4 regions of the Micromonospora sp. NPDC047762 genome follow, and region 1 is predicted to be linked to each of the others. Evidence: riboswitches for the same ligand, from Rfam matches in the RefSeq annotation. Region 1 holds a riboswitch; each other region holds the start of a gene.
What was found. A riboswitch is a leader RNA that binds a small molecule or an ion and turns the genes downstream of it on or off. The one in region 1 is predicted to bind cyclic di-AMP.
Positions count from the first base shown of each region.

Region 2: another riboswitch for cyclic di-AMP. It lies ahead of ACGF3C_RS04145 (NlpC/P60 family protein); the one in region 1 lies ahead of ACGF3C_RS12320 (C39 family peptidase).
Region 3: another riboswitch for cyclic di-AMP. It lies ahead of ACGF3C_RS01660 (hypothetical protein); the one in region 1 lies ahead of ACGF3C_RS12320 (C39 family peptidase).
Region 4: another riboswitch for cyclic di-AMP. It lies ahead of ACGF3C_RS15935 (coiled-coil domain-containing protein); the one in region 1 lies ahead of ACGF3C_RS12320 (C39 family peptidase).

Region 1 is NZ_JBIDCQ010000003.1:316,906-324,653, reverse strand. Features, by position in the region: gene ACGF3C_RS12330 (CDP-glycerol glycerophosphotransferase family protein) at 1-968, shown strand, start outside; gene ACGF3C_RS12325 (alpha/beta fold hydrolase) at 973-1,719, opposite strand; gene ACGF3C_RS12320 (C39 family peptidase) at 1,843-2,691, opposite strand; cyclic di-AMP (ydaO/yuaA leader) riboswitch at 2,923-3,063, opposite strand; gene ACGF3C_RS12315 (hypothetical protein) at 3,348-4,118, opposite strand; gene ACGF3C_RS12310 (hypothetical protein) at 4,252-4,734, opposite strand; gene ACGF3C_RS12305 (acyltransferase) at 4,828-6,063, opposite strand; gene ACGF3C_RS12300 (glycosyltransferase family 2 protein) at 6,363-7,526, shown strand; gene pseI (pseudaminic acid synthase) at 7,660-7,748, shown strand, end outside.
Region 2 is NZ_JBIDCQ010000001.1:837,700-845,447, reverse strand. Features, by position in the region: gene ACGF3C_RS04155 (NlpC/P60 family protein) at 1-615, shown strand, start outside; gene ACGF3C_RS04150 (N-acetylmuramoyl-L-alanine amidase) at 671-2,653, opposite strand; cyclic di-AMP (ydaO/yuaA leader) riboswitch at 2,889-3,024, shown strand; gene ACGF3C_RS04145 (NlpC/P60 family protein) at 3,038-4,078, shown strand; gene dcd (dCTP deaminase) at 4,139-4,717, opposite strand; gene ACGF3C_RS04135 (pyridoxamine 5'-phosphate oxidase family protein) at 4,815-5,372, shown strand; tRNA gene ACGF3C_RS04130 (tRNA-Gly) at 5,642-5,715, shown strand; gene ACGF3C_RS04125 (2'-5' RNA ligase family protein) at 5,886-6,494, opposite strand; gene ACGF3C_RS04120 (LD-carboxypeptidase) at 6,689-7,627, opposite strand.
Region 3 is NZ_JBIDCQ010000001.1:340,360-348,107, forward strand. Features, by position in the region: gene ACGF3C_RS01630 (heavy metal translocating P-type ATPase) at 1-305, opposite strand, end outside; gene ACGF3C_RS01635 (hypothetical protein) at 318-1,268, opposite strand; gene ACGF3C_RS01640 (heavy-metal-associated domain-containing protein) at 1,282-1,491, opposite strand; gene ACGF3C_RS01645 (metal-sensitive transcriptional regulator) at 1,586-1,882, shown strand; gene ACGF3C_RS01650 (heavy metal translocating P-type ATPase) at 1,889-3,958, opposite strand; gene ACGF3C_RS01655 (YibE/F family protein) at 4,270-5,640, shown strand; cyclic di-AMP (ydaO/yuaA leader) riboswitch at 5,807-5,937, shown strand; gene ACGF3C_RS01660 (hypothetical protein) at 5,942-6,961, shown strand; gene ACGF3C_RS01665 (carbonic anhydrase) at 7,018-7,737, opposite strand.
Region 4 is NZ_JBIDCQ010000004.1:417,739-425,486, forward strand. Features, by position in the region: gene ACGF3C_RS15920 (alpha/beta hydrolase) at 1-280, shown strand, start outside; gene ACGF3C_RS15925 (HelD family protein) at 388-2,505, shown strand; gene ACGF3C_RS15930 (cation diffusion facilitator family transporter) at 2,612-3,529, shown strand; cyclic di-AMP (ydaO/yuaA leader) riboswitch at 3,648-3,779, shown strand; gene ACGF3C_RS15935 (coiled-coil domain-containing protein) at 3,785-4,849, shown strand; gene ACGF3C_RS15940 (hypothetical protein) at 4,989-5,489, shown strand; gene ACGF3C_RS15945 (SRPBCC family protein) at 5,652-6,122, opposite strand; gene ACGF3C_RS15950 (PfkB family carbohydrate kinase) at 6,314-7,291, shown strand; gene surE (5'/3'-nucleotidase SurE) at 7,288-7,748, shown strand, end outside.

The DNA of each region.
Region 1 (7,748 bases):
CGATCGCGGCGGCCACCGACGCGCCGGTGGTCTACTGCCCCACCCTGGCGGCGATGGACCAGGCGTTGGTGCCGAGCCTACGGGCGGCCTTCTACGTCAACCACGGTGCGAAGAACAGCCACTGCGTCCGCTTCACCCAGCTCACCCACATCCAGCTGCACCACGGCGACAGCGACAAGGCGCCGAGCGCCAACCCGGTGTCGGGGATCTTCGACCGGATCTTCGTGGCCGGGCAGGCGGCGATCGACAGGTACGCCCGCGCCGGAGTGCAGATCCCGGCCGACAAGTTCGTCGTGGTGGGTCGTCCACAGGTCGAGTCGATCGAGGTGCGCCCGGAGCCCGCACGAGGGTTGGCGCACCCGACGGTGCTCTACACGCCGACCTGGACCGGGCACCACGCCGACGCCGACTACTGCTCGCTACCGGTGGCCGAAGGCCTGCTGCGCCGACTGTTGGAACGCGGCGCGACGGTGATCCTGCGAGCCCACCCGTACACCACGCAGAACCCGGCCTCGGCCCGGCAACTGGGCCGCCTGACCGAACTGCTCGTCGCCGACCGGGCCCGCACCGGCCGCCAGCACATGGTCGGCGCGGCGGCTCGGGAGCTGAGCCTGACCGAGTGCGTCAACTCCGCCGACGCGCTGGTCTCCGACGTGTCCGGAGTGATCTCGGACTTCCTCTACTCCGGCAAGCCGTACGCGGTCACCGACATGGGCGACGAGGGCGACCGGTTCGTGGAGCGGTTCCCGCTGGCCGGGTCGGGTTACGTGCTGCGTCGGGACATGTCCAACGTGGACGAGGTGCTGACCGCCCTGCTGGACACCGACCCGCTGGCCGAGGCCCGCTGGGCCACCCGCCGCCGCTACCTGGGTGACTTCCCGGCCGAGTCGTACGCCGAGGCGTTCCTGGCCGCCGCCCGCCGGGAGCTGGCGCCGGCCGAGGCGCTCACCGCGACCGCACCGGCATAGCCGCTCAGCGGTACGGGTCCAGCAGCGCCAGCACCGCCGCCGGGTCCTCCACGTGCGCGTTGTGTCCGAGACCGGGCAGCGTGGCGACCGGTACGCCGTACTCCTTGAGCTGTTCGTCGGTGACCATCGGGTCGTTCTCCCCGCGCGCCAGCACCACCGGCACGTCGGTCGCCGCCAGCAGCACGGCCAGATCGGGCTCGCCGACGGCGAAGGCGGCCGGGTCCATGGCGAGGCGCCACCGGCCGTCGACCTGGCGCAGCCCGGCTTCCACCACCGGGTGGTCCGGCGGGACCAGACCGGTGAGCCCGGCGACCCGCAGGTAGCGGCGAGCCGCCTCGGTGCGGGTGGCGAACCAGCTCACCGGTCGGACGGCGAGCTCGGCGGCGCGGGTCAGCTCGGCGGGTGACCAGAGTGCCTTGATGCCCAGCCCGACCACGGCGTCCACCGGCGTTCCGGCGTCGCGGGCGGCCAGCGCCAGGCCGACCACCCCACCCAGCGAATGCCCGAGCACGACCAGCCGGTCGTCGGGGACGAGGGCCCGCGCGATCTGCTGAGCGAAGCCCGCGAAGGAGTACGAGGGCAGCGGCGACGCCCAGCCGTGGCCGGCGAGGTCCGGTGCCAGCCACCGCCCGGGCCAGTGCTGCTCAAGGTACGGGGCCCAGGGCAACCACACGTCCCCGGTCGTTCCCATGCCGTGCAGCAGCAGCAGGACCGGCCCGCGGCCGGTGTGACCACCCGTTTCATCCACCACGGCCGCAGTCTCCCACGGTTCACGGTCGGGTACGAGGGCCGTCGATGGCGGGCCGGGCGGACAAACGCCGCGGGCGCCGGCCCCTTGTGGGAGACGGCGCCCGCGGCGGTCAGGGTGCCCGGGTCAGGCGGAGTAGCCCCGGCTGGTGATCCAGTTGGCCAGGTCGATCGTGGTGATCCAGTACGACGGGTCGGCCGGGTTCGCCGAGTCGGCGATCCGCACGGTGCGACCGTTGTCCTTGTAGCCCACCACGGCGATGTAGTGCCCACCGCCGTAGGAGTGCCACCCGCCGTTGGTGTCGACGGCGTCCCCGACGACGTTGGCCACCACGCCCCGGCCGTCGGTGACGGCCTTCACCACGTCGGCCTGGAGCCGGTCCATCTGGGCCGGGCTGGGCGCGCCGGGGAACATCCGGGTCCGGTACGGGGAGCCCTTCACCTCGGCGTTGAGCACCCGGGTGGTGTCCGCGGCCGAGTTGGTTCCCATCTCGGTGGTGCCCAGCTCGGCGCCGAGCTCCTCCTGGGTGCGGTCGATGCCGGCGGCGCTGAGCGCGTTCCGGGTGGCCGCCGGGCCGCAGTTGTAGTAGGTGTTCTGCGCCTCGTAGTCGTAGTCGAGCACCTTCGTCGCGGGGGGCTTCGGCGGCGTCGGCTTACGGGTGAGGTCGGGGTTGCTCTTGGCCTTGGCGGCGGGCGACGCGGCGCTGGTGGCCGGGGCGGCCGTGGTCGGCGCGGCGCTGGCCGAGGGGGACGCGTCCCGAGCCTCACTGCGGGAGGCGGCGACGTCGCTGCGCATCTCGGCGACGGTGGTCGCGGTGCGCTGGCCGGCCGGGGCGTCGTCGGCAGTGGTGAGCAGGGCGCCGGTGGTGGTGGCGATCGCGAGGGCTGCGGCGGAGGCGGCGACGATCTGGTACGGGCGCTCGGTGGCGAGGCGACGGAGCTGGCGCTGCAGGGTGTGCTTCACGGGGTCCTCCACGGATCGGGGGGAGAGCGGCACACCGGGGCCGGACCGGTATCCGGGCAGGCGCCAGCGCGCGGACCGTGGTCCGCGGGTGTGAACCGCTCAGGGGAACGCCCGGATCGGCCGGGCGGGAAAGGCGATGACCCGGGGGTCAGCTCACCGTCACGCGACGAATGAGCGGGTGCACCGCCGCGCCGTGGAGGCGAGGGAACAACCGAGGGGTGGAAAGGTGCTGCACGAGGATGGGACTCCTTCCGACACCGCCTACCGGGTTAGCTGACGGATTCGGGCGGGAAGACGCCCTACCGCGGGCCGTGGCTCGCGGATTCACCCCGGACTTACTGGTGGGTCCCCGGTTCGTTGATCACGATTAAGCGGGTCGATGCGGCGTCGCGTCTTGCGATCGGTTACCGCACCGGACGGGACGACACTACTGGCGTCTCAACGCCCTGCCAAGCCAGGTTCACCTGCGTAAACCCCAATTGGCGCCACAATTTCTGCGCGTAATGCCGATGATGTGACTCGATGGGACAACCAGTTACGGCGACGCCTACGGGCGACAACCGGACAGGCCGCAAAGAACGCGGCCACAATCGCGGGAACAATCCCGTCGATCGCGCCGGACGTCCGATTTTGCGATTGGGTGACCGGCCTCACATAACGGATTGGGCTCAACCCACCCGGGCCGGGCGCCACAGTGCCACGACGGCGGGACGCAACGCCCCGGCGACCGTGCGGCGGGCGGGGACCGGGGTCGGGCGGAGCCGGGCCGCCGCCGCGTACGCCTCCTCGGCGAGGGCACGGGCCGACTCGGCGGCCAACTCCGCGTCGCGCCAGGCGACCCGCTCACGATCGGCGGCCACCTGGTAGTCGGTCGACCGCGCATCCCGGATCACCCGGCTGATCAGCACCTCCTGCTCGACCGGGTGTCGCCGGGGATCCCAGCCGCGCCGGTGCCCGAACACGTCGCCGAGCTGCGCCATGGTCAGGTCGCCCCGCCAGTACGCCGCCATCGCCGCCCGGTGCAGATAACGTTCCCGGGCGGCGTACTCGGCGGGGGTGTGCGGGGTCTGCGGGGTGGGCAGTGCCCCCGCGCCAGCGAAGCGACGCGCGGCGGCGTCCGCCTCGTCGTACCCGATCCAGGCCTGCTCCAGCTGTTCCTGAGCGGCCAGCCAGGCGGCACGCCGCCGCTTGGCCGTGGTGGCCGCGCGGGCCGCGGCAACGGCCACCTCCTCGGCGTAGCGGCGCCTGTCGACGGCCTCGGCGGCGGCCAACTCCTGGGCAGTGGGCCCGGCCGGGACCGGGTCGCCAGTCGGCCGGGCCCGTTCGGGGCGGGCGGCCAGCACGGTGAGCAGGCCCAGCGTCAGCAGGAACAGCGTCGACCAGATGGCGGCGGCCCGCGGCACCTCGGTCACGAACTGGTAGAAGACGACGGTCTCCATGGTCGGCACCTCGGGGAGAGAGCAGTGCGATGGAAAGCCGCGCCGACCAGCGGGCCACGGCGGGCCACGGGTCGGCGGGTCAGGGAGCGGGTGGGTCGACAGGGCGCGGCGGCGGGACGGTCGTCCCGGTGGCTCAGCGCCCGGGTGGGGCCCGGGAAGCCCGACCGCTCGCACGGTCGGCGAGGAGCAGCCGGTCAGATTCGGCCGCGCTGGCCGGCGGCACGCCGGCCGCGATGGTGCCCTGATCGCCGGGGAGCGCCACCGGCGCGTCGACCGACCAGGTCGGGACCGACTCCTCGGTGGCTTTCGCCGGGGCCGGACGGGCTGCGCTGTGTGCCCCCGACCCGATGGCGTCGGCACCATCGTCGCCCTGCGCACGGCCGGCGTTGATGACGGTTGACCCCGTTGGCGCGGCGTGTCGGCAGGAGGCCGCCAGCGAACCGGCGACAGTGGTCGGCACCACGCTCGACGTGGGCCCCGTGCCGGGCGTCGACGTGGCGGCCGTGGCCGGGCCTGCGCCGAGCGCCAGGGCCGCGACGACGGCGAGGCTGGTCAGCACCCGAGTCGCCCAGCGCGCCACCCACCACAGCGGACAGGTGAACGCGACCGGAAGCACGTCCCCACGCTACGCCTCGCGCCGACCCGGGCGCATCGACCACGGGCGTGTCGGATCACGCCGCGCCGACCCCTTTGACCAGGGTGGACGCCGTCAGCGCAGGTCGACGTACGGTGATCGACCGCCGGCCTGACCGACCTCGCGGGCAGGTCCGTCGACCTCGCCGCGGGCGATGCTCGCGGGGTCTCGCGCGTCGTCGTCGCCGGCCGTGCGTTGTCGCGGGACGGGTGCTGGACGATCCGCGCGGCGCGGCGCGAGCCGGCGCATCATCGGGGTTTCGACGAAGCGGTGCAGCAACCCGGCGAGGATCAGGTTCGCCGCCAGGAAACCGAGCACCACGGCCGGGCCACGCCAGCCTCCGAAGCCGATCCCCCAGGTTCCGCTCCAACGCAGCACGCTCGTCATCACCAGCACGTGCACCAGGTAGAAGGCGAACGAGACCTCACCGAGCCAGACCAGCGGCCGGGACCGCCACGGCGAGCGCCGACCCCGCACGTCCGCGTCCGCGGCGGCGGTGATCACCAACAGGTACGCGACCGCGAGCAGCGTGGTCCACAGCTCGGCGCGGATCCACTGCGCGGCCACCACCCAGGTGACCAGGAAGATCCCGCTGGCCACTGTCAGTTTGGGACCGCGCCAGAGCCCCCGGCGCATCAACTCGGCCGCCACCGCGCCCAACCAGAACTCCAGCGACCGCACCGGCGGGAAGATCTGGGTGAACCACCAGCGGCTCACCTCCGGCACCAACTCCTGCGCCGGCCAGAGGGCGAGGATCAGCAGCGGCAGCGCGACGATCAGCGCCCAGAGCAGCTTCGGCCGGGCCCGGCGCAGCAGCGGCAGCGCCAGCGGCAGGCAGAGGTAGAAGAAGAACTCGCAGGACAGCGACCAGCTGACGGTGTTGATGCTGTAGAACCAGCCCGGGCGGGGGTCCCACGCCTGCAACAGCAGCAGGTTCTCCAACGCCGCCGCCGGCAGGACCGGGTCGGCGAACCACCAGGCGACCACCAGCGTCGCCACGAACAGCACCAGGTGGTTCGGGTAGATCTTGGCGATCCGTCGCCGCCAGAACGTACGCCGCGAGTCGCCCTCGCGGGCCGACCAGACCAGCACGAAACCGCTGAGGATGAAGAAGAACTGCACCCCGGAGAGACCGAGGGTGAACAGCGCGTCGATGACGGCCTTGTAGTCCGGCTCGGCGATGATCCGCATGGTGCCGGCGTGGAAGCCGAAGACCAGCAGAGCGGCGATCCACCGCAGCCCGGTCAGCGAGGGCAGCCGGGGCGGGGCCGGTGCGGGCCGGGCGGCCGACGTCGCGGCGACGCTCGTCATGCCGGGATCCCGGCGCTCGGCAGGGTCACCAGCACTGTCGTAGCCTCCTCGGCGCGGCGTCGGACGGCGCGACGGCGACGCCCACGACGACCCGGCAGGGCCGCACCGAGGCACCCTACCGGGTCACTCCCGGGTGAACCGGACGCATCCCACCCGCCCCACGAGGCCGCGCTCCCCGGGCCGGAAACCGCCCACCGGCTCGGCGTTAACCTCCCGCTGGGCGGGAGTTCAGAGAGTCCACCATCGGCGGCAACGTCAGGTTCCGGGGCCGGTCACCCGGGTCGTCGAAGGTGGCGGACGTGGTCAATGAGCCGACGCACGCACCGCTGCTGAGCATCGTCGTGCCCGTGTACGGCGTCGAGGCGTACCTGTACCAGTGCCTCGAGTCGATCCGGGCCGACATCCCGGCGAGCGAGTCGGACGCGGTCGAGCTGATCGCCGTCGACGACGCCTCCCCGGACGGCTGCGGTGACATGCTCCGCTCGTACGCGGTCAGCCGCGACGGCGTGCGCGTCGTGCACCTGAGCAGCAACGTGGGTCTGGGGCTGGCCCGCAACGCCGGGCTCGACGTGGCCAACGGCCGGTACGTCTGGTTCGTCGACAGCGACGACTGGTTGCCACCGGGCACGATCGCCGCGGTGCTGGACCGGCTGCGCCAGCACCAGCCCGACGTGCTGATGCTCGACCATCTGCGGGTGCACGAGGACGGCCGGCGGGAGGTCGACGCGAGCAGCCCGCTGCTGCGCGGGATCACCGGCGTGACCCGGTTGGCCGACCAGCCGCAACTGCTGCGGGTGCAGCACACCGCCTGGAACAAGGTGGTCCGCCGGGACTTCATGGACGAGCTGGAGCTGCGGTTCTTCCCCGGCTGGTACGAGGACATCCCGTTCAGCCACCCCCTGCTGATCGGGGCCGAGAAGATCTCCGTGCTGGACCGGGTCTGCTACCTGTACCGCCAGGGCCGCCAGGGCGCGATCACCTCCACCCGCAGCGGCCGGCACTTCGACGCCTTCGCCCAGTACGAGCGGCTGATGGACTGGGTCGCCCGGAAGCACCCGGACGAGCGGTTGCAGGCCGAGCTGTTCGAGCTGATGATCAGCCACTACCTGGTGGTGGTGGGCAACGATGGCCGGCTGCACCCACACCTGCGGCGCGGCTTCTTCCACCGGGCCGCCGCGCACTACCGTCGCTACCTGCCCACCGGCGGCTACCCGCTGCCATCGGGCGTGACCGGGCTCAAGCACCGCCTCGTCGGGCGGGGTGACTGGGTGGCGTACTCGGCGCTGCGCCAGGCCCACCGGGTCGCTGGTCGCCTGCGTCGATCCGGCCCAGTGGGCGGCGCCGGGGGCGGTTCGCTCGCCGCCGACGAGGACCCGGGGCGAGGGGCGAGCGCGGGGTCGACGCGCGACGGTGGGCTCGCGCCGGAGCGGCGCGACGCGCTGGCCGGCGGACGGCTGCCGTGATCGCCCCCACCGCTGAGCACGCCGGGAGCCGGGGTTGCTCCCGGCGTGCTGATTTTCCAGGTCGTCCGCCCGCCGGGTGGACGACGACAGCACCACCGCACCCCGGTGCGGGCGTACCTGAGCAGAGGTCGGAATGACAGCGACAATCAAGATTGGACCGCACGCGGTCGGCGCCGGGGAGCGACCGTTCGTGGTCGCCGAGATGTCCGGCAACCACAACGG
Region 2 (7,748 bases), on a different contig from region 1:
CCGGACACGCTCACCGAGCAGCTCACCATCCTCGACCGGCTCGCTTCGCAGGAGCGCAAGGAGGTCGAGGGCGTGCTGGCCGTGCGGGCCAAGTACGACGGCGAGAAGCAGAAGCTGGACGCGCTGATCGTCACCCAGACCAAGCAGCAGAACGATCTGGCGGCCAAGAAGAAGCAGATCGACGCCGAGATCAAGCAGCTCGAGGCGTCGATGCCCAAGACCACCGTCAAGACGGCGGCCTGCCCGACCATCAACGGCGTGTTCAGTGCGGCGGCCCGCACCGCGATCAAGACCGCCTGCGGCAAGGTCGGCAAGCCGTACGTCTGGGGTGCCACCGGGCCGAACTCGTTCGACTGCTCGGGGCTGACCCAGTACGCCTACAAGGCGGCCGGGATCTACCTGACGCACCACACCGGTGACCAGTGGAACGAGGGTAAGGCCATCTCGCGCGCCGACGCCCGCCCCGGTGACCTGGTGTTCTTCTTCTCCGGCCTGAGTCATGTCGGGCTGTATCTGGGTAACAACCAGATGGTGCACGCGCCACGCGCCGGCAAACCGGTGCAGGTGTCCAGCATCACCACCATGCCCGTCGCCGGGTTCCGCAGACCTGGCTGATCCACCTCGCGCGACACGACGGCCCCCGGTCACCGACCGGGGGCCGTCGTGGTTCTCAGCGGGGTGCCCCCACCGGGGAGGGTAAGAGCTGCACGTCGGCGAGGTCGACGTACATGATCCGGTGGCCGAACTGGATCTGCGCGTACCGATTCTTGCCGCGAATGACCGTCCAGTCGCCGGGTGAGGAGCCGTCGAACGTGCTGGCCCGGTAGTACTCGCCGGCCAGCACCGCGCCGACGGCGTACCGCTGCCCGGCGGCCAGCGTGTACTGGAGCGGGGAGATCGCCTGGTAGGGCACCCCGTCCGGGTACGCGGACTGCTCCGGGTACGCCCGTCCGTAGACCGGAACGGTGGCTCTTCCGGGCTTCGGCGTCGCCACGACTCCGACGGTCCAACTGGCGGTCGGCGCGGACGCTGGGTTGTGGAACCAGGCCCGCTGCCCGAGGTACCAGATCGCCGTCCAGTCGCCCTGCCGGCCGGCCAGCGCGTACGTCTGCCCGGCGGACGCCCGGGCCCCGTGGTCCGAAACGGCCATCGTGTTCGGGCTGCCGTCCGGGCGGAGCGCGATGTCGTTGACCAGCGGCGCGTCAGTGGACGGCGCGCTGCGCAGCACCACCGACGAGGAGCCGCGCGGAGCGCAGGGCACGCCCACCGTGACGCAGTCGGTGAACGCCGGCTGGTTGGTGGTGTAGTCCGGGTCGATCCGGACCAGCCCGGTGGCCGGGGTGCCGGTGTCCAGTCGGGGGGCGTGCAGCAGGTCGAAGTAGTGCGTCCAGTCCCAGTAGGGGCCCGGATCCCAGTGCATCCCCCGCACTGTCGAGGGGATGGTGCCGGGCACGTTGTCGTGGCCGATGATGTGCTGGCGGTCCAGCGGGATGCCCAGCCGCAGCGCCAGGTGCCGAACGAGCTTCGCCGAGGTCCGGTACATCGCCTCGGTGTACCAGGTGCCCTGCGCCGCGAAGCCCTCGTGTTCCAACCCGATCGACTTCGCGTTGACGTACCAGTTGCCGGCGTGCCAGCCGACATCCTTCGTCTTCACGTGCTGGGCGATGTGCCCGTCGACCGAGCGGAGCGAGTAGTGCCAGCTCACGTAGGTCGGGTCCTGGACGAGTTGCAGGGTGGTGGCCCAACTCGCCTCGGTGTCGTGGATGACGATGTACTCGATCTTCTGCCGCGCGGGCCGGTCGGAGAGGTCGTGGTTGCCGTAGTCCCCCTCGCCGAACGCCTCGTAGGGCGCCGGGATCCACTCGCAGGAGATGGTGCGGGGGCACTCCACCCCGTCCGGGCGGGCCAGCCGGCGCAGGCCCAGCCGGTCCAGCCAGGAACGTTCGGGCCGCACCGTCCGGGCCGGCAGGGTGATCCGTTGGCCGTCGTCGGTCACCCGGGCTTCGCCCGCGCCGATGGTGGTGAAGACCTCGTCGGCGAAGGCCGCCGCGGCGTCGGCGCTGTCCGCGCCCGAGTAGCGGGCCACAGCGCCGTACCAGGCCGCCGGGTCGGTGTCCGCGCCGACCGGCGCGCCCAGATCCCTCTGGTACGCGGCCAGCAGCGCGGCCCCACCCCGGATGTTGAGGCCCGCGTCGGTACGCAGTGCCTCGGGGGCGGCGCCGGTCAGCGCGGCGGCGGCGTCGACGGTCTGCAACGCGGCGGTGGACGGGGCGGGCGCCTCAACCGGTCGGGGCGCGGGCACCCGGGCCGGCCGGGAGCCGTCGCCGCGCGGGTCCTCGGCGCCGGCGTCGTGGTGAGCGCGTCCGGGTAGGGCGGCCACGTGCCGCACGTCGGTCAGGTGCATCGGGCCGTAGCCGCCACTGGTGCTCGGTGTGCCGGCGTTGGTGTCCCAACGGGACTCCAGGTAGGAGACGCCGAGCAGCACGACGGCCGGTACGCCGTACTCGGTGGCCGCGTCGGCGTACTGCTGTTGGCGGTCGGTGGTGGGCGCGGCGGCGGCCGGGCCGGCGGAGAGTGGCACCGTTGTCGCGGCGGCGACCACGGTGGCGGCGAGCAGTGCGCGCCAGCCGGTCGACAGGGTTGGATGGTGCATCGAACCCCCTAGATTCTCGCGGAGTGAGGTCAGGTCACCATCGCGCCGTCCGGGAGCTCGCGTCAATACCTTTCCATCTATCGAAGTGTACGGAAAGAATTCTTCACACACGGTCGGTGACCTCGTCCAATCCGTACGGAGTGTCACGGCCGCACGGGTTGCGGATCGGTAACGGGCGTCTCTACTCTGGTCATTTGTCGGCCCGACAGCAGCTCCGCCCACCCCGGGCGGTAACGGACCGACACCGCCGAGTCGTTTCCGAGCGAACCGGGGACCCAGGTCCCTCGGGGTGAATCCGCAGCCACTGCGGTAGGGCGCCGACTTCCCGCCCGAACCCGTCAGCTAACCCGGTAGGCGGTCAGGAAGAAGGAGTACGGAACCCCGGTGGCACTCCATGCCCCGCGGCCGTCGTCCGAGCGGTCGGCATCAGCCGGCCCGGCGTCGATCGTGCCGCGCCCACGCTGGTCCCGCTTCACCACCGCACTCGCCGCGCTGGCCGGCGTCGCCGTCGTTCTGACCGGCAGCGCCACGGCGGCCCACGCCGACCCCTCCGTCGCCGAGATCGAGCGCCAGATCGACGCCGACTGGAACAAGCTCGAACCGATCATCGAACGGCACAACGCCACCCGCATCGACCTCGCCGCGAAGCGCAAGCAGGCAGACGCCCTGGCCGCCCGGATCACTCCGCTCGAGCGCCAGGTCGACGCCGCGATGGACAAGGTCAGCGCCCTTGCCGTACGCGCCTACATGGGTGAGAACGTCTCGACCGTCAACGCGATGCTGGGCAGCCGGTCGCCCAGCGAGGTGGTCGGCCAGCTCGAAATGCTCGACCGCTTCGCGCACGACCAGCAGAAGGACGTACGCCAGGTGGCCGACCTGCGCGACCAACTGGCCGCGCAGAAGGCGCCACTGGACGAGATGGTGGCCCAGCTGACCCGCACGGAAGCTCAGCTGGCGGCGAAGAAGAAGCAGATCAACGACGAGATCGACCGCCTGCAGAAGCTGCGCCTGAAGGTGTACGGCAGCGGCGGCGGCGGTCCGCTGCGCCCGGCGCCCTGCCCGGGTAGCTACCCCGGCGGTGCCGCGGGCACCGCGGTCAAGTTCGCCTGCGCGCAGATCGGCAAGCCCTACGTCTGGGGTGCCGAGGGTCCGAACTCGTACGACTGCTCCGGGCTGATGCTGGCCGCCTGGGCGAAGGCTGGCGTGTCGCTGCCGCACAACGCCGCCGCGCAGAGCCGGGTCACCAAGAACGTCAGCAAGGGTGACCTGCGCCCCGGCGACCTGGTCTTCTACTACAGCGACATCCACCACGTCGGCATGTACGTCGGCGGCGGCTGGGTGGTGCACGCCTCGCAGGCCGGTCAACCGGTCAAGATGAAGAAGGTCGACGACGGCCCGATCCACAGCTATGGCCGTCCAGGCTGACCCAGTGTGACCGAAGGGCCCGTCGCGATCTCCTCGCGGCGGGCCCTCGTCGTTCTGGTCCTAACGGGTGGGCCAGGTGCGCCAGTGCTGCCAGGCGCGGCTGGGTGTCGGCCCCCGCTGGCCCTGGTAGCGCGAGCCGTAGACCACCGAGCCGTACGGGTGCTCGGCCGGCGAGGAGAGCCGGAAGATGCAGAGCTGCCCGATCTTCATGCCCGGCCACAGGGTGATCGGCAGGTTCGCCACGTTCGAGAGTTCCAGCGTCACGTGACCGGAGAAGCCCGGGTCGATGAAACCGGCGGTGGAGTGCGTGAGCAGCCCGAGCCGGCCCAGGGAGCTCTTGCCCTCCAGCCGGCCGGCGAGCTGGTCACCCAGGGAGATGACCTCCAGCGTCGAGGCGAGCACGAACTCCCCCGGGTGCAGCACGAACGGCTCGCCGTCGGGGACCTCGACCGCCGAGGTCAGGTCGTCCTGCTGCATGGCCGGATCGATGTGGGTGTAGAGGTGGTTGTTGAAGACCCGGAACAGCCGGTCGAGTCGGACGTCGATGCTGGAGGGTTGGACCAGGGTGGGCTCGAACGGCTCCAAGCCCAGCGTGCCGGCCTTGATCTCGGAGACCAGGTCACGGTCGGAGAGCAGCATCGGACCACCATAGCCGCGTTGCCAAAAGTGGCCGGATTCGGTGCTGGACCAGCGCGTCGAGGTCGCTGCTCGTACATTTGTTCGATAGAATGCCCACATGGCTTCCTGGTCCGAATTCGCCGCCGACGAGCCCCGACTCGCCGACGGGATCCGCGTTCTCCTTCAGCAGTACGGGCCGGGCTTCGGCTATCTGGCCACGGTCCGTGCCGACGGTGGGCCCCGCGTCCATCCGGTCTCCCCGGTCATCACCGCCGAGGGGCTGTTCTGCTTCATCATCGACTCGCCCAAGCGCCGCGACCTCGAACGTGACGGCCGTTACGCGCTGCACTCGTTCCCTGCGGAGGAGAGCGACGACGAGGCGTACGTGGCAGGTCACGCCCGCCCGGTGACCGATCCGATCCGGGTGGCGCAGCTGGCGCAGAGCGCCCGGGCCGAGCCGCAGGTCGACTGGCGGCTCTTCGAGTTCACCGTCGACGTGGCCATGCTCACCCGCCGCGAGCAGCACATCGCGGGCATTCCGGGTCTCGGGCCGAGCCGGCCGGCCGTTCGGGTCTGGCTCGACCCAAACGCCCAGTCGGCGGTGGCAGCGCCCCTCGCCGTCCCGCAGACGCGCCCGACCCTCCTCAGCCGTGACGTGCAGTGCACGGCCGCCTGACCACACGACCGGAAGATCATCGGTGCCGGCTCCGTCGTGACGGAGCCGGCACCGATGCGTACGCCCGCCACGCCCGGCGAGCCGCCACTCCCGCATGATCCACTCGACTTCAGCGAAACCGCGGTATCCCGGCGCTCCGGATGCCCCGACTTCCAGGAAACCGAGTCGATCACCCCGGCCGACCCGAGCGGCACGGTCCGCGGACACCTGCGGTCACCGGGGGTGCCTGGGTGCACGGGCTCGATGACTCGGGTACAGTGGTGCCGCTTGCGGGTGTAGTTCAATGGCAGAACATCAGCTTCCCAAGCTGACAGTGCGGGTTCGATTCCCGTCACCCGCTCCACGATGAAGGCCCAGGTCAGGACATGTTCCCGACCTGGGCCTTCATCCATTCCAATCGCTTCTTGCGCTTGCCGTGGGTGGTTGCACGTCAGGAGCGGCACCCGACAACGGATGTACCGCCCTGCCCCGCGCGCCTTCTGCTGATTCACAGTCAGTACGTCGGTCACCTGGTTAGCTGACGTGACGGTCGCCCGTCACCCGCTCCCCGATCGAGGCCCTGGCCGCTGTGACTGCCGTGCCAGCCGGCGCAGGTGGTGTGGTGCCAAGCGGGAACTCGAAGACGGTGCGCCAAGGGCTGATGTCCGGTGTTCCGGCGATGAGCCTGACTCTGTCGATGGCCGCGTTGATCGGCAGGTACGTGGAGATGGTTTCTGCGGCGTGGTTCAGCGTGGGCTTGGCGGCGTCGTGACCGATGGTCAGGTGCGGCACCACATCGCTGTGCGCCCCGGCATAGGGGGGCGCCTCGGGAAACTGCTGCCACACGGCCGAGGTGAGCTCCCGGAACGGGCGAGCTGGCTGCGGAGCAAGCCAGACGACCGTGTCACCGAACCAGCCGACGTCCGTCAGTGCGACGTCGAACCGAGGGATCCCGGCAATGGTCTCGCGCAGTACGGCCAAGACCTGCTCATCGAGCTGCTGCGGGGGCAGGAACGGGTAGAGGACGGTCACGTGCGCTGGCACCCCCCATCCGGCGGCCCGGTCGAGCGATGCCCGGAAGGGGCCCACCGCCTCCTCGGCCTCGGGTATCGGCACGATGAGCGCCGTCTGTGTCGGTTCCATCCCCACAGCTTTCCGCCACGGTCGGTGCCGGTCCACTGGATTCACCACCCGCCAGGAGGCCCGCACCCCCCAGAGGTCGGGCAGTAGGAGGCGTGGTGGGTAAGCGCCCGTTCTCAGTCTCGGGACCGCATTCGGGCAGCGAGGAAGGACGGCCGCTCGGTGAGGCGGGCGTAGGCCACGTTGCCGGACGGCCTCTACCGGTAGTCGGCGAAGATGCGACGTTCCACGCCATCGACGGTTACCGGGCCACCATGCGGAAGAATCCATTGTGGCTTGGTGTGGCCGAACGGCACCCCGAGGCAGACGACCGCCTCGGGGTTGTAGCGGGTCACCACGTCGACGACCGTGTCGCGCTGCTGCTCGCGAAGTCGCGCCCGATCTGCGGCCGGGGGTCGACGGGTGTGGTCGGAGACCGGCGGACGGGCGACCAGGACGGCGTCGACGGCGCTGAGGAGACCGCGTTCACCCAGTGATCGGACGATCCAGCCGACCTCGCGGGCGGGGAGAAGCTCCTCCGAGGTTTCGATGATCAGCACCCCGCCGTTCAGGACCTCCGGGGGGAACGGGAAGCGTCCCGCCGTCAGGATCCACTGGATGACCTCCAGGCAGCCACCCCAGGTGCGGCCGGTGACCGCTCGGGCCGGCCCGTGCCAGCTCCACGGCTCCGTCGATTCGCGCTCTCCGAACGACTTCAACGCCTGCGGATCTGCCCAGTCGACGCCGATGTCCTCGGACTCACCCGGGTCGGTGATCTCCAGACGTTCCCCGGTGAGCAACGCCGCTCGCAGCGACCGGACGTGGACGTCGTCGACGGCAGGCCCGGGGCCGAGGTGCACCTGGGAGGACCCGCCGTAGAAGCTGGCGATGCCGAGTCCCCAGAGCCAGTGGTGCAGGTTGGTGTTGTCGCTGGTGCCGAGGAACGGCTTCGGGTCGGCACGGGCCAGGTCGGCGTCCAGGTGAGGAATGACGGTGATCTGGTCCTCACCGCCGATGACGGCGAGAATGCCGCGTACCCGGGGGTCCGCGAAGGCGGCGTTGATGTCCGCCGCACGCGCTGCCGCGGTCGCACCCACCTGGCGGGTGGTGGGGTATTCGACAGGTACGAGGCCGGTCAGGTCGGCAAGCCGTCGCATGGCCTGCTCGTGGATCACCGGAAAGGCACCGGCGGCGGCGAAGGACGGTGAGAGGACCGCGAGGTGGTCCCCGGGACGCGCCTTTCGGGGACGAACAAGCTCATGCTCCATGTCGAGATCC
Region 3 (7,748 bases), on a different contig from region 1:
ACCGACACCCAGAGCCGGGTACGCGGCCCCCGCAACGGGTCCACCGGGGGTTCCGCGCTGGGCGGGGCTGGCAGCGCCGCGGTGTAACCGGTCTTCTGCACGGTCCCGATCAGGTCGTCCGGCGTGACGCCGTCGGCGTACCGGACTGTCGCCTTCTCGGTGGCGTAGTTGACGGTGGCGCTCACCCCGTCCATCCGGTTGAGCTTCTTCTCGATGCGGGCGGCGCACGCGGCGCAGGTCATCCCGCCGATCGCCAGTTCGATCCGGTTCGGCGCCTCGGGCAGCGGTCTGCTGGTGGTGGTCATCGTCTGGTCCCGTCAGTCGTGTCCGTGCCCGGGGGTGCCGTGGTCGGCCCCGCCGGTCGGTGCGGGCCCGCTCGGTTTCGGGGCGTCTCCGGTCGGGGCGGCGCCGGCGACCACTGTGAACTCGGCGGTGTGCACCCTCCCGCCGTGTTGGAAGTCGAGGTAGAGCCGGTAGCTGCCGACCGAGGGCACCTCGGCGAGGAAGGTGACGGCCGGACCGGGCCGGGTGCGCCCGTCGCCGGGTGCCCCGTCCGGGTGCACGTGCAGGTAGGCCAGATCACCCTGACGCAGTGCCACCAGGTGCCCGTACGCGCCCAGGTAGGGCTCCAGGTCGGTGACCGGCTGCCCGTCCCGGCTGACGGTCAGGGTCAGCGACGACGTCCGACCGGGCTGCGGCGCACCGGTCAGGGTGACCGTGTAGCCGTCGACCGTGGTGCTGGCCGTCGGGGCGGGCAACGGCCGTTCGGTCAGCTCGCCGGGGACTGTCACGTCCACGCCCAGGGTCAACGGCTCACCCCCGGTCGGGGTGAAATCCGCGAACGCCCGCCACTGCCCGGGGCCGGCCAGCGGGGTGTCGACCCGCCAGGTGCCGTCCGCGGCCAGCTCGGGGTGGACGTGGCGGAAGCCGGAGAGGTCCCGACGGGCGACGATCAGGTGCATCTGCTTGTCGTGCGCCACGTCGTACCGGGTGACCGGGCGGCCGTCCGGGCCGGCGATCCGGAAGGCGAACTCGTCGGCCGGGGCGTCGACCGGTTCGAGGGTGTAGCCACGTTCGGAGACGAGCAACCCGCCGGGCAGCCGATCGCCCGTCCCGCCCCGCTCGTCCGCCGTCGGGGTGGTGGCGGCATCGTCGTGCCGGCTCTCGGCGACCGGGGCGGGGTCGACGACCCGGCCGATCCCGTAGGCGGCGCCGAACACCGCCGCCAGGCCGACGGCGAACCCGGCCAGTTTCGTCACGGTACGCACGCCGGCCCGCCGATCACGCGTCGACGAGGTCGTAACCGGCCTCGTCGACGGCGGCCCGGACGGCGGCGGTGTCCAGCGGCTGGTCGCTGCTGACGGTGACCCGGCCGGCGGCGAGGTCGACCTGGACGTCACGCACACCCGCGATGGCGCCGACCTCGGCGCTCACCGCGCTGACGCAGTGCCCGCAGGTCATGCCCTGCACCTGGTACGTCGTGTCGACCATTGGATCGTCTCCTTCGTGGTACCGGTACCCGGTGGGGGTATCTCAACAGAACCGACCGTACCATACCCCCTGGGGGTACGCTATCCTGGTCGGTATGACCGCACCCACCCCGATCCGCGGATACACCGCCAGCAAGGACCAGCTGCTCGCGCGGCTCCGCCGCGTCGAGGGGCAGGTCCGGGGCATCGAGAAGATGGTCGACGACGACCGCTACTGCATCGACGTGCTCACCCAGATCTCCGCCATCCAGGCCGCCCTCGACAAGGTGGCCCTCGGGCTGCTCGACGGGCACGCCCGGCACTGCATGCACGAGGGCGCCGCCGAGGGTCGGGCCGACGAGATGGCCACCGAGATGATGGCGGCGGTCGGCCGGCTCATGAAGCGCGGCTGACCGCGCTCAGTCCGGCGCGGGATCGAGACGGACCCGGCGCAGCAACTGAGCGTTGAGCGCCACCACGATCGTCGACGCCGACATCAGCACCGCGGCCACCGCCGGGCTCAACGCCACGCCCGCCCAGGCCAGCACCCCGGCGGCCAGCGGCAGCGCCACCACGTTGTAGCCGGCCGCCCAGGCCAGGTTCTGTCGCATCTTCCGGTACGACGCCCGGGACAGCCGGACCACGGCCCCCACCCCGCGCGGGTCCGAGGATGCCAGCACCACCCCGGCGGACTCGATGGCCACATCGGTGCCCGCGCCGATCGCGATGCCCACGTCCGCCCGGGCCAGTGCCGGCGCGTCGTTCACCCCGTCACCGACCATCGCCACCACCAACCCCCGCCGCTGGAGCTCGGCCACCCGATCGTCCTTCTCCGACGGCAGCACCTCGGCGAAGACCTCGTCGACGCCGGGCCGGAAGCCGAGGTCGGCGGCGACCGCCTCGGCCACCGGCCGGGCGTCACCGGTGATCATGGCGATGTTTCGGACACCCTCGGCACGCAACTCGGCGACAGCGCGCCGGGCCTCCGGACGCACCTCGTCGGTCAACGCGAACGCACCGAGCACGGCGTCGGGCAGCCGCACCAGGTGCAACACCGCGGCACCCCGCGCCGACCACCGCCCGGTCGCGGCCTCCAGCTCCGCCGGGAGCGAAAGGCCCAGCTCGCGCAGCAGCGCCGGCCCGCCCACCGCGTACTCCGTACCGTCGATTGTCGCCTTCACACCGCGGCCCGGCAGCGACCGGAACCCGGCTGCCCGGGCCGGGCCGCCACGGCCGGCCGCCGCCACTATCGCCCGGGCCAACGGATGTTCGCTCTCCGACTCGACGCCGGCCGCGATCCGCAGCACCTCGCTCCGCTCGACGCCGGACGCCGTCGCCAGGTCGGTCACCCCGTGCTCGCCCCGGGTCAGCGTGCCGGTCTTGTCGAAGAGCACCGCGCCGACGGTCCGCATCCGCTCCAGGGCCAACCGGTCCTTGACCAGAATCCCGGACCGTGCGGCGAGCGCGGTGGAGAGCGCGACGACCAGCGGGATGGCGAGACCCAGCGCGTGCGGGCAGGCGATCACCAGGACGGTGACCGCACGGACCACCGCCTCGTCGGGCTGACCGAGCGCGGTCCAGACCAGCACGGTCAGCACGGCGGTGCCGGTGGCCAGGTAGAACAGCGCGGCGGCGAACCGGTCGGCCAACAGTTGGGCCCGTCCACCGGAAGCCTGGGCCTGCGCGACCATCCGCTGGATGCCGGCGAGGGCGGTCTGCTCACCCAACGCCTCGACGCGCACCCGGATCGCCGAGTCGGTGGCGACGGTGCCGGCCACCACCCGGTCGCCAGTCGACCGGGCGACCGGCCGCGACTCCCCGGTGATCATCGACTCGTCCAGCTCGGTGCCGCCCTCGACGACACGGCCGTCCGCCGGCACCCGACCGCCCGGCCGGACCAGCACCACGTCGCCGATCCGCAGACCGGTCACCGGCACGGCCTCGACCCGCCCGTCCGCCGCCACCCGTTCGGCCTCGTCCGGCAACAGCGCGGCCAGCGCCGCCAGCGCTCCCCGGGCCTGTCCGATGGCTTTCATCTCCTGCCAGTGCCCGAGCAGCATGATGGTGACCAGCGCGGCCAACTCCCACCAGAAGTCCAGGTCGAAGACGCCGACGCTGGTCGCCAGGGACGCGGCGTACGCGACGGTGATCGCCATCGCGACCAGCAGCATCATCCCGGGCACCCGGTCCCGGACCTCCCGGACCGCACCGACCAGGAACGGCCAACCGCCCCACCAGAACACCACCGAGCCGAGCACCGGGCCCACCCAGCCCCGACCGGGGACGACGTCCCCGGTCAGGCCCAGCCGGCCCGACACGAGATGACTCGTCAGCACCACCGGGACGGTCAACACCAGGCAGACCCAGAACCGGCGGCGGAACATCGCCGGATCGTGTCCGGCGTGCTTGTCGTGCCCGGAATGCTTGTCGTGCGGCACGGGTTCGGCGCGTCGCGGTCGGTCGGGGTGGGGCGGTGACGGAGCGGGCATGGCTCCAACATGCCGCCCCGGAGACCGCCGCGCGAGCGGTTCGGCCGCCCGACACTCCGCCACGACCTGCAACCCCCGGAGGGGCTGGCTAGCATCTCCCACGATGGCCCTCCGAATGCCGCTGCACAGTCGGGCACCGGCGCCGCCACGTCGTGGCGGTGCCCCCGGCCGACCGGGCCGAGCACTGACCGTCCGTGATCAAGCGGTCGTCAGGCAGCGATCCGCCCCGCCGTCCGCCGCGTTTCCACCGCAACGGTGAACCGCCCGGCCCGCTGACCCGTATTCCGCACCGGATCGTTGGGAGTCTCACCTTGGCCGCCGACCACACTCACCCCGCTCCGTCCGCCCCGCCTCGGGTGCGACGGATCCTCGTCGTGACTGTGGTACCCCTCTTCGTCGCCACCGTGCTGGCCGCGGTGCTGCTCTGGCCGCGCGGCGGGTCGCCGCAGACCGATGGTGGTGCAGACGTGCCGCGCTACCCCGGCACTGTCACCCGGGTGGTGAGCGAGCCGTGCCCGCCGGCGCCGTCGGTCCCCGAGGGCACACCGAGGGTCGGCGATGGGCGGTGCGGCACCGTCGACGTGCGGGTGGACGATGGGCCGACCGCCGGCCAGCAGGTACGGACTCCGGTGCCCGACGGGCCCGGCGCACCCCGGGTCGAGGTCGGCGACGAGGTCGTCCTGGTCGAACTGGCCGATCCGATCGATCCCACCGTCAGCAACTGGAACATCGCCGAGCATCAACGCGGCACCCCGATGGTGTGGCTGGCGGTGGTCTTCGCGGCCGCGATCGTCGCGTTCGGTCGGTGGCGGGGTCTGGCAGCGCTCGCCGGGCTGGCCGCCAGCTTCGCCATCCTGCTCACCTTCGTGCTGCCGGGCATCAGCGCGGGCAGGTCACCGCTGCTGGTGGCGGTGGTCGGCGCGGCCCTGATCATGTTCGTGGTGCTCTATCTGACCCACGGGGTCACCGCACAGACGTCGGTCGCGGTGCTCGGCACCCTGGGCAGCCTGGTGCTGACCGGCGTGCTCGCCACGATCGCCACGGCCGCGACCCACCTCACCGGCTTCGGCAGCGAGGACGCCACCACCCTGTCGATGTTCCAGGGCGACGTGGACCTGCACGGTCTGCTGCTCGCCGGCATCATCATCGGTTCGCTCGGGGTGCTCGACGACGTGACGGTCACCCAGGCGGCCACCGTCACCGAACTGGCGAACGCCAACCCCGGGCTGACCCGGTTGCAGCTGTACCGTGCCGCCACCCGGGTCGGCCGCGCGCACATCGCCTCCACTGTCAACACCATCGTGCTGGCGTACGCGGGCGCGTCACTGCCCCTGCTGCTCCTGCTCACCGCCGACTCGCGGCCGATCGGGCAGATCCTCACGAGTGAGTTCCTCGCGCAGGAGATCGTCCGCAGCGCGGTCGCCACCCTCGGCCTGATCGCCGCCGTGCCGCTGACCACCGGGCTGGCCGCTGTGGTGACCGCGGCCGGGGGTACCGATGCCACGGCTCCCTCCGACGCTCCCGCGCCCCGGCCCCAGCCGGACCGCAGCGAGGCACTGGCCGCACTCAGCTCACCGCGAACGGCCGGCTCCGACGAGCCGGACCGGACGCGGACCGCACCCCCATCCGAGGCCACCGACCGGTGGCCGGAGTCGAACAGGAGCACGGATACGGCATGGTGACACTCCTCAGCGTGACCAGATCGGGCATCCACCCTGAGAACCGCGTCACTGGTCACTCAACGCTATGGCGAAATGACGCTTTTGGTCGGCATCCAGGCATAGCTCAGCCGGTCGACTCTCGGGTAACCTCGCTGCCGGTTACCGATGAAGGCGCGAAGCGGCGCCTGCGGTGCCACCGCCCAATCGCCAACCGGCGAGCCGGGGACCCAGGTACCTGGGGTGAATCCGCGTCAGCGGTAGGGGCCACTTCCGCCCCGAACCCGTCAGCTAACCCGGTCGGCGGTCGACGGAAGGGAACATTGTGACGGCACCCCTACGCCGCTGGTTGACACCCGTGGTGGCCGTGATCGCCGCACTGACCGTGTTCGCCGGGCCGTTCCCGGCGCACGCCGCCCCGACGAACCCCACACCGTCCGGGCACGAGGAGGACGGCGAGCCCAAGCTGCTCAACGACGTCATCGAGCAGGCCAACCGTGACTATTCCGCCGCGAAGTCCAAGCTGGACAAGTCCAAGAAGCGGCAGAGCGAGTTGGCGGCGGAGGTCAACCGCGCCAAGGCCGAACTGGACGCGTTGGCCCCGCAGGTCGGGCAGATCGCCGCCCAGGCGTACCGGACCGGCCGGATCGGCGCGGTCGCGATGCTGCTGGAGAGCGACGCGCCCGACTCGTTCGTCCAGCGCGCCGGGCTGCTCGACGAGATCAACATGGTCAACGAGAAGAAGCTCTCCGAGGTCAACGAGGTGAAGGCCCGCGCCGAGCAGGCCAAGCTGGCCCTCGACACCGAGGTACGCGAGCAGCAGAAGCAGACCGCCCTGATGGCGAAGCGCAAGAGCGAGGCCGACAAGGCGCTCTCCCTCGTCGGCGGCAAGGGTTTCACCGGCGGCCTGGTGGATGCCACCTCCAAGGTCGCGAAGATCGGCCCGGGTCGCACGGCCGACGGTGACTGGAAGCCCCAGTCGTGCAGCGAGAAAGACCCCACCACGTCCGGCTGCGTCACGCCGCGCACGCTGCACGCGTACAAGGAGGTCAAGGCGGCCGGCTTCAACCGGTTCGTCGGCTGCTACCGCCCCGGCGGGCCGTGGGAGCACCCGAAGGGCCGCGCCTGCGACTGGTCGCTACAGAAGAGCGGGTTCTCCCCGTGGCACAACAACGACACCCGGACGTACGGCAACAACGTCGCCGCGTTCCTCATCCGAAACGCCGACCGGCTCGGCATCTACTACGTGATCTGGAACCGGCAGATCTGGTTCCCGGCCACCGGCTGGAGTTCGTACAGCGGGCCGTCGAACCACACCGACCACGTTCACATGTCGCTGCTCTGACCCGCCCGATCCCCGTCGAGGGCCGTTCCGCGTGACGCGGAGCGGCCCTCGTCGCGTCAGACGGTGGCAGGCGCGGCCGGGTCGGTCGATTCGGCCGGGGTCGCGAAGCCGGCCGGCACGGCGGCCACCTGGCGTACCGCTCCGGCTGCCAGCCGGTAGGACACGCCCACCACCGCGCACCGCCCCCGCGCCACCTCGTCGGCCAGCACGGGCGACTGCCCGAGCAGCGTCTCGACGGTCTGTGCGATGTGGATGTCGACGATGCCGTCGATGTCGTCCACGCCCTCGTCCGCGGCCCGGCGCAGGCTGGGCAGCACGGCGTCGACCACGGCGCGCAGATGGCCACTCGGCGCGGTGCCGGTCGCGGCGGACTCCCGGGCGGCCTGCACCGCACCGCAGGAGTCGTGACCGAGCACCACCACCAGCGGGGTGCCGAGCACTGTCACCGCGTACTCGACGCTGCCGAGCACCTCGGGGCCGGCGGTGTGCCCGGCGGTGCGAACCACGAACAGGTCGCCCAGGCCCCGGTCGAAGATGATCTCGGCAGCCAGCCGCGAGTCGGAGCAGCCGACGATCACCGCGAACGGGTGTTGCCCGTCGGCCACCGCGGCCCGGTGCCCGGCATCCTGGTTGGGGTGGCGTGGGGCACCATCGACGAAGCGCCGGTTGCCGGCGACCAGTTCGGCGTACGCCCGGGTCGGCTCACTGAGCGCGGTGGCCCCGTCGGTGGTCCGCTGCGGACCCGGCTGACCGCCGGAGCTCCCGGTATGACTCATCCCGCACCTCG
Region 4 (7,748 bases), on a different contig from region 1:
CCTCGCCGCGTTGGCCCACCTGCCGGCCGCCGCCCTGGTCGGCGACCGGGACCGGCTGACCCCACCGCCGTGCGCCGAGTCGATCGCGGCGGCTCTGCCGGCCACCGAGCTGACCGTCTGCCCAGGTGCCGGGCACATGCTGATGATGGAACGCCCGGACGAGGTGAACGCCGCGCTCACCGGCGTCGTACGACGGGCGATCGCCGAATCGTCGCCGGCCCACCTCGGCGCGTCACCGCCGGCCCACCGTGGCGCGGCCCCCGCCGAGACGGGTGCCTGAGCACGTTCGCGCACCTCGGGCGCGGCGGGTCCGCTCCGGGGCCGTACTCTTCTCCGTTGGCCCGCGCGGTTTCCGCCGCCTGCCGGCGACCTCTGAAGGAGCGTGCGTTGACCGACCAGACCGGCCTGGAGCAGGAGATCGCCGTCGAGCAACGACACCTCGACCGGGTGTACGCCCGACTGGCCGAGCTGCGGCAGTCGGCCGTACGCGCCGAGCGTGACGGCTACCGGATGGCCCGGGTGGGCACGCACGGCGCACTGGTCGAGCGCGACGCGATGGTCTTCCACGCCGCGCAGCGGCGGCACACCCTGGACGCCGAGCACGAGGGGCTGGTCTTCGGCCGACTGGACCTGCGCGACCGTCAGGTACTGCACGTCGGGCGACTGGGGATCCGCGACGAGAACGCCGTCACGCTTGTCGTCGACTGGCGCGCGCCGGCCGCCGCCGCGTTCTACCAGGCCACCCCGGCGCAGCCGCTGGACGTGGTGCGGCGCCGCACCATCCAGTCCCGCGCCGAGCGGGTCACCCGGATCGAGGACGACCTGCTGGACCCGACGGCCGCCCCGGAGGGGATGACCATCGTCGGTGACGGCGCGTTGCTGGCCACCCTGTCCAAGGCCACCGGCCGGGGCATGCGCGACATCGTGGCGACCATCCAGCGGGAGCAGGACGAGGCGATCCGCTCGCCGGGTTCCGGGGTGACGATCGTCGCGGGCGGCCCCGGCACCGGCAAGACCGCTGTCGCCCTGCACCGGGCCGCGTTCCTGCTCTACTCCGACCGCAGCCGCTACGCCGGCGGCGGCATCCTGGTGGTCGGCCCGTCGTCGGTGTTCGTCGAGTACATCGGCTCCGTACTGCCGTCGCTCGGTGAGGACACCGCGACCCTGCACTCGCTGGGCACCCTCTTCCCGGGCATGACGGCCACCCGCCCCGACCCGCCCGAGGTGGCGGCGGTGAAGGGCTCGCTGCGGATGCGCCGGGTGCTGGAGCGGGCGGCCCGCGACGCGGTGCCGGGCGGCCCGGGTGAGCTGCGGCTGCTCTACCGGGGCACGCTGCTGCGGTTGGACCGGGTCGCGCTGGACCGGATCCGGGACCGTGCGCTGCAACGCGGCGCACGGCGCAACGAGGTGCGCCGGGCCGGTTTCGACGGGGTGTTCGCCGCGCTCTGGGCGCAGGCCCGTGAGCTGAGCAGCGGTCGGCTGCCGGAGCAACCGGCCTTCGAGGCGGAGATCGCCGAGCGATCGGAGTTCCGGGAGTTCCTCAAGGCGTGGTGGCCTCGGCTGCACCCCCGGCATGTGCTCGGCTGGCTGGCGCAGCCGGACCGGCTGCGCCGGTACGCCGGGGGGATCCTCTCCTCGGCGGAGATCCGGCTGCTCAACGCCGCGTACCGGAACCTGGACTCGGCCGGGCTGACCATCGCCGACGTGGCACTGCTGGACGAGCTGGACGCGCTGCTCGGCAAGCCCGCGCAGCCGGCCCGCGCGCGACGCGACCCGTTCCACCTCGCCGGCGGCGTCCGTGAGCTGAGCACCCTCGGTGAACGGCAACGGGCCGCCCGCGCGGCGGCCCGGGAGCGCCCCGAGGACTACCGGGACTACGCGCACGTGGTGGTGGACGAGGCACAGGACGTCTCGCCGATGCAGTGGCGGATGATCGGTCGACGCGGCCGACTGGCCTCCTGGACCGTGGTGGGCGACCCCGCGCAGACCGCGTGGACCGGCGATCCGGAGGAGCTGACCCGGGCCCGCGACCAGGCGCTGGGCCGGCGTAAGCGACACGACTTCACGCTCACCACCAACTACCGCAACTCGGCGGAGATCTTCGCGGTGGCGGCGGCGGAGATCCGGCGGCTCTACCCGGACCTGCCGCTGCCGACCGCCGTCCGCTCCACCGGGGTCGAGCCGGTGGAGCTGGTGGTGCCCGCGACGGGCTTGGAGACCGCGACCGTGGAGGCCGCCGCCGGCCTGCTGGCCGAGGTGGAGGGCACGGTCGGGGTGATCACGCCGGTCCCCCGCCGGGACGAGGTCGCCGGTTGGCTGGGCGCGCTCGGCGCGCCCAGGTTGCAGGTGGTGACCAGCCTGGAGGCCAAGGGCATGGAGTACGACGGGGTGGTGCTGGTCGCCCCGAGCGAGATCCGGGCGGATCCGGGCGCCGGGGTGCGCACTCTGTACGTGGCGCTCTCCCGGGCCACCCAGCGTCTCACCACCATCGACCCGACCGGCTGACGTGTGCGGACTGCCGCAGGCGGCACGCCCTGCCCGTACACTTGCACACATAGCGATGTGAGCATACATTTGACCGGGTCCCGACCAGCGGCGGAAGGTGGTTCTCGTGGGCGCAGGTCATGACCACCACCATGGGTCCGTCGCCAATGCCGCACACCAGCACCGAGGTCGGCTCTGGGCGGCCTTCGGGTTGCTCGCCACCCTGATGGTGGTCGAAGCGGTGGTCGCACTGCACACCAGCTCGCTCGCCCTGCTCTCCGACGCCGGGCACATGTTCACCGACGTGCTCGGCATCGGGATGGCGCTCGCCGCCATCACGGCGACCCGGCGGGCCACCGGCGACCCGCAGCGCACCTTCGGGCTCTACCGGCTCGAGGTGCTCGCCGCGCTGGCCAACGCCGTCCTGCTCTCCGGCGTCGCGATCTACGTGGTGGTCGAGGCGATCCGCCGCTTCGGTGACCCGCATGAGGTCATCGCCGGCCCGATGCTCGCGGTGGCCGTGCTCGGCCTGCTCGCGAACATCGCCGCATTCGCGCTGCTGCGCGCCGGAGCCCGGGAGAGCATCAACCTCCAGGGCGCCTACCTGGAGGTGCTCGGTGACCTGCTCGGCTCGGTCGGCGTCATCGGCGCGGCGCTGCTCATCACCGTCACCGACTGGTGGTGGGCCGACCCTCTGGTCGCGGTCGCCATCGGCGTGTTCATCCTGCCGCGCACCTGGCGGCTGGCCCGCGCCGCCATCCGCATCCTGGTGCAGGCCGCCCCGGAGCACCTCCAGGTGACCGCCGTGCACGACCGGCTCGCCGCCGTCCCCGGTGTCGTCGAGGTGCACGACCTGCACGTCTGGACGCTCACCTCGGGCATGGAGGTGGCCTCCGCCCACCTGACCATGGCACCGGGCGCGGAGGTCGGCGCGGTGCTCACCGCGGCACGTACGGCCCTGCACGACGACTTCCGCATCGAACACGCGACCTTGCAGATCGAGCCCGGCGCCGCTTCTGGAGCCTGCGGCTCCATCGAATGGTGACCGGTTCGTCGATTTCCGTGGTGACGCACGCACCGTCCGTCACATCGGCTGCAGCGGCCCCACCCGCACCGGTAGGCTCGGTCCCGGCCGTCACCAGGCGGCGCCCTCCCGGCGCCGGTGGCGGTCGCCGCCTAATCGCCCACCTGGGCGAACCGGGGAACCATGTTCCTGGGGTGTATCCGCGTCAGCGGTAGGGATCTTCCGTCCCGAACCCGTCAGCTAACCCGGTCGGCGGCTGACGGAAGGACATGCGCAGTGGCACCAGCACGACCACCCGCCGCCCGACTGGCGGCCCTGATCGTCGCGATGTTCGCCCTCGGCGTCGCGCTTCCGGCCGGCACCGCCTCGGCCGCACCCCCGACCGGCCTGCGGGCCGCCGCACCCGACTCCGACGAGGAGGGCGGCACCCCGGCGTTGCGGGCCCAGCTTGAGGCGGCCAGCAAGGGCTACCTGGACGCGAAGCGCGCCCTGGACACCTCAGTGCAACGGCAGAAGCAGCTCGGCACCCAGTTGAAGACCATCGAGGTCGAGATCGACCAGCGCAACGGCAAGGTCGGCGAGATCGCCGAGGTCGCCTACCGCACCGGCCGGCTCGGTGCGGTGTCGGCGCTGCTCAACAGCAACACCCCGGAAGGCTTCATGGACCGGGCGGCCGCGCTGGACGCGGTGGCGGCCAACGAGGACCGGGTGCTGCGCGACCTGCTGGACACCAAGGACAAGGCCAACCGCACCCGCGTCGCCCTGGACGGCGAGATCAACGAACAGCGCAAGCAGGTCGCGGTGATGGCCAAGCGCAAGGAGCAGGCCGAACGGGCCCTGACCGTGGCCACCACGCCCAAGCCGCAGACCACTGCCGACGCCGGCTCCAACCGGGGCACCTCCAGCGCCAACGCGAAGGCCGCACCGCGCAACTCCGACGGCTCCTGGCCCTCCGAGTCGTGCAGCGTCAACGACCCCACGCCGGCCAACGGCTGCATCACCCCGCGCACCCTGCACGCGCTCAACCAGGCCAAGGCCGCGGGATTCACCCGGTACGTCTCGTGCCACCGCCCCAGCGGCTCGGGTGAACACCCGAAGGGCCGGGCCTGCGACTTCGCGGCGCAGAAGAACGGCTTCGGCGGCAACGCCACCGGCGGCGACAAGACGTACGGCAGCAACCTGGCCGCGTACTTCATCCGCAACGCGGACCGGCTCGCCGTGCTCTACGTGATCTGGTACAGGCAGATCTGGCTGCCCAGCAGCGGGTGGAAGTCGTACAGCGGGGCGCAAGGCACCCCGTCGACCGACCACACCAACCACGTACACCTGTCGGTCTACTGACCCACGCGTCGTGATGCCTGTGAGCCACTGATGCTCACAGGCATCACGTGCGTCCGGGGCCGGGCTACGTCACCGGGCGTACCCCTGATGTCGTCGCTCGTCGGACGACCCGGCCGCGGCCGGCGGGCAGCATCGCGGTATGCCTCGGATCCGACCCACCACCCGCAAGGCGCTGCTCACCCTGCACCTCGTCACCTCGCTCGGCTGGCTCGGCGCCGACCTGGTGCTGCTCACCCTCGGCGTCGCCGTGCAGCGGGGCGCCGACCCGGCGGTGGTCTATCCGGTCACGGCCCTGGTCGGCACGGTGCTGTTCGCGCCGCTGAGCGTCCTGGTCTGGCTGATCGGAGTCGCCAGCTCGCTGCTCACCCCATGGGGCCTGCTGCGCCACCGCTGGGTGCTGGTCAAGCTCGTGCTCACCACGGTGATGGTCGGGCTGGTGCTGTTCCTGCTCACCCCGAATCTGCGTCACGCCGGAGCGGTCGGCGCCGCCCTGCCCGCCCGCGATCGCGCTGACCTGGTCATCGCGCCGGCGGTGTCGACCAGCCTGATGGTCATCGCGACAGTGCTCTCCACCTACAAGCCGTGGGGCCGACGTCCCACCACCCGCCCGACCCGCAACAGCACGCCAACCCCGATCTAACGCCCCCACACCCCGCCCTGCCCGCCCTGCCCGCCCTACGCGCCCGCGATCTTGCACTTGCTGCGCCGACATATGGCTTCATCCCACTGATATCGACAGCCGAAAGTGCAAGATCGGCGCGCCGAGGGGCGCCGCACGGGGTCGGCCACGGGGCGGGGTGGGTCAGGGGTTGGGGGGCGGGGTGTTGGTGGTGCGGTCTAGGGCGGCGCCCAGCCGGGTGGCCAGGGCGAGGTGAGCGGCCTGGGCCTGGCGGAACGCGTAGCGGAACAGGGGCCTCGGCGCGGTCAGGGTGATCTCGACGTCGACGCGGGTCAGGCCGTCCGGCTCGGCGCGTAGTCGAGTGTGGTTTCGCACCGTGGTGGCCGGCCACTGGCGGGCCACCATGACGATCTCGTCGGCCTCGCTGATCAGCACGTCCGCGTGGTAGGTGGTCCGGAAGCGCAGCGGACCGGCCGCCAACCGGTCGTTGATCGTGTAGCTCGCATGGGCGCCGGGCCGGGGCGGTACCCGGCGAACCCGCACGATCAGCGGATGCAGCTCGCCCTGCCGGGTCAGGTCGCTGAGCAACGCTGCCGCCTCGGCGGGTGAGCACCGGGCCTGGACGGTGTAGCTGAAGGTATCGCTGCTGAGCACACCGTCTCCCGCCGTCGTCTGGTCGCCCGATCGTCCCGTACCTATGTCTGGCTGGCAACGCCCCACTGACCCTCAGCGCCGCGCCGGACCGGGCTGATGCGACGACCTGCCACCACCTGCGCCATTAAGGTCGGTTAGTACGAAATATCCCGAAGGTGCCGGAGGGCGGCCAGCATGAACGGCGACGACCGATGAGTGGGCACGTGATGGTCTTCGCGCCCACCCCACAGCTGACGGTGATGGTGGACCAGCCCAACGACCACCCCGAGCTGCACCTGCACCCCGGCGGGCAGGGCGTCTGGCAGGCCCGGATGGTGCTCTCCCTCGGAGTCCACGTGGTGCTCTGCGCCGCCCTCGGCGGTGAGATCGGCCAGGTGCTGGAGCCACTGCTGGTCAGCGAGGGTGTGGACCTCAAGGTGGTGGTCCGTGACTCCGGCAGCGGCGGGTACGTGCACGATCGCCGCGACGGCTCCCGGCAGGAGATCGCCGACGTGCCCGGACAGCCGCTGAGCCGGCACGAGATCGACGAGCTGTACAACCTCGCCCTCGGCGAGGGCCTGCGGGCCTCGGTGAGCATCCTCAGTGGGCCGAACGAACCGTGGCTCGTACCGGCCGACCTGTACCGACGCTTCGCCGCCGACCTCGGCGCGAACGGTGCTCGGGTGGTGGTCGACCTCTCCGGCGATCACCTCGCTTCGGTGCTGGAGAGCGGGGTGTTCTTCCTCAAGGTCAGTCACGAGGAGTTGATCCGCGACGGCCGCGCCCGCAGCGACGACACCGAGGAGCTGACCCGGGCCATGTACGAGTTGCACGCGGGCGGCGCCGAGACCGTGGTGGTGAGCCGCGCCGACCAGCCGGCGTTGGCGCTCATCGACGGGGAGCTGTTCCAGGTCGAGATGCCCCGGCTGGAGGCCGCCGACCCACGCGGCGCGGGCGACTCGATGACGGCCGGAGTGGCCGCCGTCGTGGCCAGGGGCGGCGACATTCGGACCGCCATTCGCACCGGCGCCGCCGCTGGCGCCCTGAACGTGACCCGGCACGGCCTGGGCACCGGGCGGCTGGACTCGATCACCGGCCTGGTGGACCGGGTCCGGCTGGTGCCGGCGGACAGCCGTCAACAGGAGCGGACCACCCCGGACGAGTTGGCCGGCCGGGTGGTCGAGCGATGACCCTGCGGGTGTTGATCACCAACGACGACGGGGTCGCCGCGCCGGGCATCCAGGCGCTGGCCTGGGCAGCCAGGCAGCGGGGCCTGGACGTCGTCGTGGCCGCACCGATGGAGGAGGCGAGCGGCACCAGTGCCGCGATGAGCGCCGTGGAGCGCGACGGACGGGTCGTCGTGAACGACCATCCGCTGCCGGACCTGGCGGGGGTGCCGACGTACGGGGTCGCCGGGTCCCCTGGCTTCATCACGCTGATCGCCCTGCACGGGGCGTTCGGACCACCGCCGTCGGTGGTGCTCTCCGGCGTCAACCGGGGCGCCAACGCCGGCCGGGCGGTGCTGCACTCCGGGACCGTGGGCGCCGCGTTCACCGCCGCCAGCAACGGCTGCCGGGCGATGGCGGTCTCCCTGGACGTGCTCTCCGTGGGCGAGGCGACGGCCGCGAGCGGTGGCGCCGCAGTGGA